2 regions of the Paenibacillus wynnii genome follow, and region 2 is predicted to be linked to the other one. Evidence: riboswitches for the same ligand, from Rfam matches in the RefSeq annotation. Region 2 holds a riboswitch; the other holds the start of a gene.
What was found. A riboswitch is a leader RNA that binds a small molecule or an ion and turns the genes downstream of it on or off. The one in region 2 is predicted to bind glycine.
Positions count from the first base shown of each region.

Region 1: linked by a shared signal. The riboswitch ahead of PWYN_RS12280 (amino acid permease) and the one ahead of gcvT (glycine cleavage system aminomethyltransferase GcvT) in region 2 are both predicted to bind glycine.

Region 1 covers NZ_JQCR01000002.1:2,146,324-2,149,745, forward strand. The annotation lists gene PWYN_RS12270 (SDR family oxidoreductase) at 1-617, opposite strand, end outside; gene PWYN_RS28045 (leucine-rich repeat domain-containing protein) at 811-1,572, shown strand; glycine riboswitch at 1,722-1,801, shown strand; gene PWYN_RS12280 (amino acid permease) at 1,940-3,304, shown strand; gene PWYN_RS12285 (sporulation protein) at 3,371-3,422, opposite strand, start outside.
Region 2 covers NZ_JQCR01000002.1:2,628,152-2,631,573, reverse strand. The annotation lists gene PWYN_RS14355 (OmpA/MotB family protein) at 1-120, shown strand, start outside; gene gcvH (glycine cleavage system protein GcvH) at 834-1,226, opposite strand; glycine riboswitch at 1,411-1,506, shown strand; glycine riboswitch at 1,510-1,607, shown strand; gene gcvT (glycine cleavage system aminomethyltransferase GcvT) at 1,692-2,816, shown strand; gene gcvPA (aminomethyl-transferring glycine dehydrogenase subunit GcvPA) at 2,813-3,422, shown strand, end outside.

The DNA of each region.
Region 1 (3,422 bases), 480 kb from region 2:
AAGCGGAGTGGCAGTCCGAGTTCCTTGGACATGGAAGCATAAATTGCGATAACCATCGCGAGGTTCATCGGATTGCCCAGTGCAAACCCGCTAACAACTGACGGACGAAGGGCCGACCAAGTCCATGGGGTTCCCGGTTGCCGTTGTTCAAGGAATTGCTGTTGGTCGATATTGAACTCGGGCGGCATATGGTTGGCATCCGTCTCCCGCGCTGGCGTTTTGAAGGGGCCGAGATGCGCTCCGTACACCTTGAAACCTTGCATCAGACTGATATGCTGCAGGTTCGGGGCAATGGGTTCAATCGCGTTAACCACGTTCACGAGCATAGCTAAGTTGGGCGGAACTAGTTCAGCCCATGTTGGACGATCTTGATAAGCGGCGTAGAAGATATGGGTGACTGTGGTAAGTTTGCCGAGTTCCGTGAAGGCGTCCTCTTCATTGAGCAGATCTACCGCCACATATCGTAACCGGCCAGCGTCCTCTCCGCCACGTCGCGAGACACCTATGATATTCCATTCTGGAAGTGTCATTAGATAGTCAATGAGATTCCGTCCGATCACTCCGTTAGCTCCAACGACAAGGGCTGTTTTATTTGGCATAAATTCATCTGGTTTCATAGGGTATTCCTCCTTCTCTTATAACGATTATTATGAGTAGGAGGAAAGATATTGAAAAGTACGCACTTTGAACTCATATAGTTACTTGAAAGTAACATATGGCGCCATATGAGATGGAACTTGAAAAGAATTTGGAAAAAAATCCGATAGAAGTAAGGATGGCCTAATCGAATTACATAGAAGGAGAGTATATATGCCTACTCAATTAGTAAAAAAAATCATCGTGTTATGTTTGGTTCTAGTATTCATACCGGCAACATCTATTTGGGCCGCATCCGTCATTACAGACCCGGCTTTGGCGAAAGCCATTCGAGTGGAATTAAAGCTGTCGGCTAATAAAGAGTTGAAGGCTGCTGATATGCAGAAGTTGGAATCTTTGTACCCTATGAATGGAAAAGCTAAGATTACCAATTTGCAAGGACTGGAGTATGCCGTTAACATGCAGAGCTTATTTCTGCCCGGCCAAAATATAAAGTATATTACACCACTCAGCAAATTGAAAAAACTGACGTTTTTAGCTCTTGAGGGGAATCAGATTACAGATCTTTCACCGCTTTCCGGGTTAAGTTCTCTGCAAAACCTGGTAGTTGACGGTAACATGATAAAAAGTCTATTGCCCTTGAAAAATTTACATAAGCTAACCGATCTTTTTGCCAGCAATAATCAGATAGCAGATTTAGGTCCCATTCGAAAATTGAAGTTGAACTGGATCATTATGAACGGAAATAAAATTCAAGATTTACAGCCGTTAAAAAATCATCCTACACTGGAGTATCTTTATCTAGACGATAACCTTATCCAGGATATTAAAGTGCTCGAAACAATACCGCACTTAAGAGAAGTATCTTTGGCAAACAACCCGCTGAATGAGCTGTCGCAACAGGTTATCCAAAAACTAGAGGACAATGGCGTCAGTGTAAATTTGGAGAATGAAGATGAGGCCAAGCCAGAGTAGGATCTAGCAATAAGTGGTCTTAGGAAAAGAGACATATGTCACTGATCTAATTCTCACATCGCAAGTAATATGTTAGAATACAAAAAGTATTAACGCTTTATTAACTGCATAATACGCAAGCTATGATTGCTATGGATCACACTATAGCAGGAGCAGCTTCTGGAGAGACCGTGGGAAACCGCGGCGCCGAAGGGTTCACAATCTCAGGCAAAAGGACAGAAGAGTACTGAATATTTATTTGTCATGCTGATCGTTATTAGCAGGGCAAGTACTATTTAATATTCTTATGAACTGAGAGATTGGATGACATCCAATCTCTTTTTTTTATGGGCATTAACGTGTTGCATTCAGAAGGGGGAACTAGGTAATGGCACAACAAGAATTAAAAAGAGAGCTGGCCAATCGGCATGTTCAACTCATCGCCATCGGCGGCACCATCGGTACGGGATTATTCTTAGGATCCGGTAGAGCGATCCAACAGGCAGGACCCTCTATCATGATTACGTATTTGATCGTGGGTATCGCCGTGTTTTTTGTAATGAGAGCGCTAGGAGAACTCCTGTTGTCTAATGCAGGTTATCAATCTTTTACAGATATTGCTGAAGACTATCTTGGACCTCGGGCTGCATTCATAACCGGTTGGACGTATTGGTTTTGTTGGATCATGACAGCTATGGCTGATGTTATTGCCGTTGGTGTATATGTACAGTATTGGTTTGATATTCCTCAGTGGGTACCTGCCATCGTCTGCTTAATCATCTTATTAGGATTCAATCTATTAGATGTGAAACATTTCGGAGAACTCGAGTTTTGGTTTGCTTTAATCAAAGTTATTACGATTCTCGCATTAATTGGCACTGGGGTCGTTTTGCTAGTGATGGGATTAAAGACGGATGCAGGAACGGTGACGGTCAAAAACCTTTGGGAGCATGGGGGAGTTTTTCCGAACGGAATTACAGGCTTTTTACTTTCCTTTCAAATGGTTGTGTTCGCGTATGTCGGTGTGGAATTAGTGGGTGTATCAGCAGCGGAAACAGCGAATCCTGAAAAAAGCATTCCATCGGCTATTAATAAAATTCCTCTACGAATTCTATTTTTCTACGTTGGTGCGCTTTTCGTCTTGCTATGCATTAACCCATGGACGGAGCTCAATCCGTCAGAGAGTCCTTTTGTTAAGACATTTAGCTTAGTGGGGATTCCAATCGCCGCAGGGATTATTAATTTTGTCGTATTAACTTCTGCCGCTTCCGCTTGTAACAGCGGGATGTTCTCAACAAGCCGGATTCTCTATAGCTTAAGCAAGAAAGATCAGGCTTCATCTCATTTTGCAAAACTGAACAAAAATCATGTGCCAGGAAACTCGTTATTCATTTCTACACTAGTCATATCCGTGGGAGCACTCTTGAGTAAACTCATTCCGGGGCAGGCTTTTGGCATAGTGACAACCATAAGTGCAATTTGTTTTATCTGGGTTTGGGGTGTCGTTCTCGTATGCCATATCAAGTATAAGAAGACCCGGCCGGAATTACAGGCTAAGTCCAAATTCAAAGCCCCTTTTACGCCATTGATTAACTTTGTGGTCTTAGCGTTGTTTGCCGGAATTCTCATCATTATGCTGTTCGCTAAAGATACACGTCCGGCTTTATTGTTTACACCGCTATGGTTTATTCTACTATTTGTGCTTTATTCAATTCGGAACAAAAAGGTGGTAGACGAGAAAAAAGCAGCATAAAAAATGGCGGCACAGGGATGAACTCCTGTGCCGCCATTCTATTTAATAGACTATAACGCGCCTCACTTATGCGTATCTGCGAATCGTAGCTGCCAGCTGTTCGGCGATGTGATGTGCT
Region 2 (3,422 bases):
TTCCAATATGCAGGATATGCAGATACACGCCCAGCCTCAAGTAATACAACTGAAGCCGGACGCCAAAAAAACCGCCGTGTAGAGATTATTGTGCTGCGGCAATTGCAAGAGGTAGAGTAAATTGCAGCTCTGGAAAATGAGGGGCATACGGCTGCGGATTTTTGTACGTTGTGCAGGATTTCAGCCTGCGCCGGGGTCCCAGACGCTGAATTGTTGTACGTTGTGCAGGATTTCAGCCTACGCCGGGGTCCCAGGCGCTGAATTGTTGTACGTTGTGCAGGATTTCAGCCTGCGCCGGGGTCCCAGACGCTGAATTGTTGTACGTTGTGCAGGATTTCAGCCTACGCCAGGGTCCCAGACGCTGAATTGTTGTACGTTGTGCAGGATTTCAGCCTACACCGGGGTTTCAGACGCTGAAATGTTGTACGTTGTGCAGGATTTCAGCCTGCGCCGGGGTCTCAGACACTGAAATGTGTACGTTGTGCAGGATTTCAGCCTACGCCGGGGTCTCAGACGCTGAATTGTTGTACGTTGTGCAGGATTTCAGCCTACGCCGGGGTCCCAGACGCTGAATTGTTGTACGTTGTGCAGGATTTCAGCCTACGCCGGGGTCCCAGACGCTGAATTGTTGTACGCTGTGCAGGATTTCAGCTCTCTCCAGAATTAAAAAAACAGGACTTTAAGAGGAAATCCCTCCTAGTGTCCTGTTTAGTCATGTATAGTCCTGTTTAGTCATGTAGAGTCCTGTTTAGTCATGTAGAGTCCTGTTTAGTCATGTAGAGTCCTGTTTAGTCCTGTTTAGTCCTGATTTTTCTTATTACTACAACAAATAGTTACTCTCCAACCAAAGCCCGATAAGCAGCAGCATCTAGCAAATGACCCGCCACGTCCGCCAATTCGCCCTCAATTTCCACTTCAAAAATCCATCCGCCGCCGTAAGGCTGATCATTAATAAGCTCCGGACTGGTCTCCAAGGTTTCGTTAATCTTGGTCACCGTTCCCGTTATCGGGGAATATAATTCAGATACCGTCTTCACGGACTCGATGCTGCCTACGCTGTCGCCTGCAGTTATACTAGCCCCTACCTCAGGAAACTCCACAAACACGATGTCACCGAGCAAATGCTGAGCATGATCCGTGATCCCTATCCGCACTACGCGTCCTTCTGCTTGCTGTGCCCATTCATGTTCATCACTGTATAGTAGATTGTCTAAGACTTCACTCATTCCCTAGCCGCCTCTTTTCCGAAATTGGAGTTGTAAAATTAGTTATAGCCTAAGTTATCGCGCCTCTCAATGTCAATATAGCTGACAGGAATTTTAAATATGTCATCTTTTTGACGTTTTTTTGTTGACAGCAGAGGAGTCTACCCGTTTTAATGGAGTCAGTAGAATATAAACGTTGTTGCGAATGATGGCATAGGGAGAGACTGTCTCTTGAAGACGGCGCCGAAGGAGTAAGCCCGGGATGGGTGAATCTCTCAGGCAAAAGGACCTTTGCCGGACGCATCTCTGGAGAGCATTGGGTGTTACTAACACGCCGATCACCAACGGGGAAACCTGCCCACTCAAGTGGAACAGGGTAACTCTCAGGTACAAAGGACAGAGCGGAAGATGATCATATGCGAGTTTTGCATATCTCTCTTCTGCCTGTCCTTTTTTGTATGGAATCAGACCAAGAGGAGTGACGACATGGATACTTTGAAAAGAACGCCTTTTTATGACCTCTACTCCGCTTTTCCGGAGTCCAGATGTATTGATTTCGGAGGCTGGGAGCTGCCGGTGCAGTTTACAGGTATCGTGAAGGAACATGAGGCGGTTCGGCAAAAGGCCGGCCTGTTCGATGTATCGCATATGGGCGAGTTCATGGTGTCAGGGGCAGGAGCGGAATCTTTTATTCAAAAAATGACGACCAACGATGTTACCCGTCTCCTCGATGGAGGTGCACAGTATACGCTTCTTTGTTATCCGGATGGTGGTGTGGTTGACGATCTGCTCGTGTATCGTTTGGGAGAAGGCCGTTACATGCTTGTTGTGAATGCTTCCAACATCGACAAGGATTTTCAATGGCTGCAGGAACACCTAACCGCCGACTTCGGTGATGTAACACTTACCAATGTCTCTGACGAGACGCTGCTGCTGGCATTGCAAGGACCCTTGGCTGAAAAAATTCTCGCTTCAGTAACCGATGTTTCCTTGGCTGAGCTCAGACCATTCCATTTCATCGAAAAAGCCAGCGTCTGCGGAGTAGAGGTTCTCCTATCCCGTACTGGATATACCGGCGAGGACGGTTTTGAAATCTATGCGCCTCTTGATACTGCCGAAACGTTGTGGAACGGTCTGCTGGCTGCTGGTGCTCCGCATGGCCTTACGCCTGCCGGTCTGGGCGCGCGCGACACGCTGCGTTTTGAAGCAAAACTCCCTTTGTACGGACAGGAACTTTCCGCCGATATCACGCCCCTCGAAGCTGGAGTTCAGTTCTTTGTGAAGCTGGACAATGCCGATTTCATCGGGCGTGACGCTCTTTTGCAGCAAAAAGAAGCAGGTCTCCCCCGCCGCCTCGTGGGTCTGGAAATGATTGACCGTGGCATTCCGCGCTCGCATTATCCCGTATACGCCGATGGAGTGAAAGTTGGAGAAGTCACTACAGGAACCCAGTCCCCCACGCTTAAACGCAATTTAGGGCTGGCATTGCTGGATTCAGCTTACAGTGAACTAGGCACAGAGGTTTATGTGGAAATTAGAGGTAAGCAGTTGAAGGCTGTCGTGATTAAGGCCCCTTTTTATAAAAAAAGCCAAGGAGTGAATCCGCAATGAAGCACCGTTATCTGCCGATGACTGAACAAGACCGCAAAGAGATGATGGAAACCGTCGGGATTCAATCCATGGAAGAGCTATTCACGGATATCCCTCAAGCCGTCCGCTATCAAGGAACAATGCCGATGTCGGAAGCCCTTGATGAATACGCGCTGCTGCGCCATATGAAAAAGCTGGCTGATGCAAATGCGAACTTTGACACCCACGCAAGCTTTCTGGGTGCCGGGCTCTATGATCACCACATTCCGGTTGTCATTAACCATGTGATTTCCCGCTCCGAATTCTATACGGCCTATACTCCCTACCAGCCGGAGATTAGCCAAGGGGAGCTGCAGGCGATTTTTGAATTCCAATCCTATATCTGTGAGCTGACCGGCATGAAGGTAGCCAACGCCAGTATGTATGATGGGGCCACTGCCTTCTCTGAAGCAGCAGTTCTTGCGGCTGGTGCCACGAAACGCAAAAAACTAATTGTCTCACGCACAGTCCATCCGGAAGCACGGCAGGTATTACGCACTTCAGCCAATGCCTGGGGATTGGATGTCATAGAGATTGACTATAAAGACGGAGTTACCGATCTGGCAAAATTGGCTGAAGCTATAGATG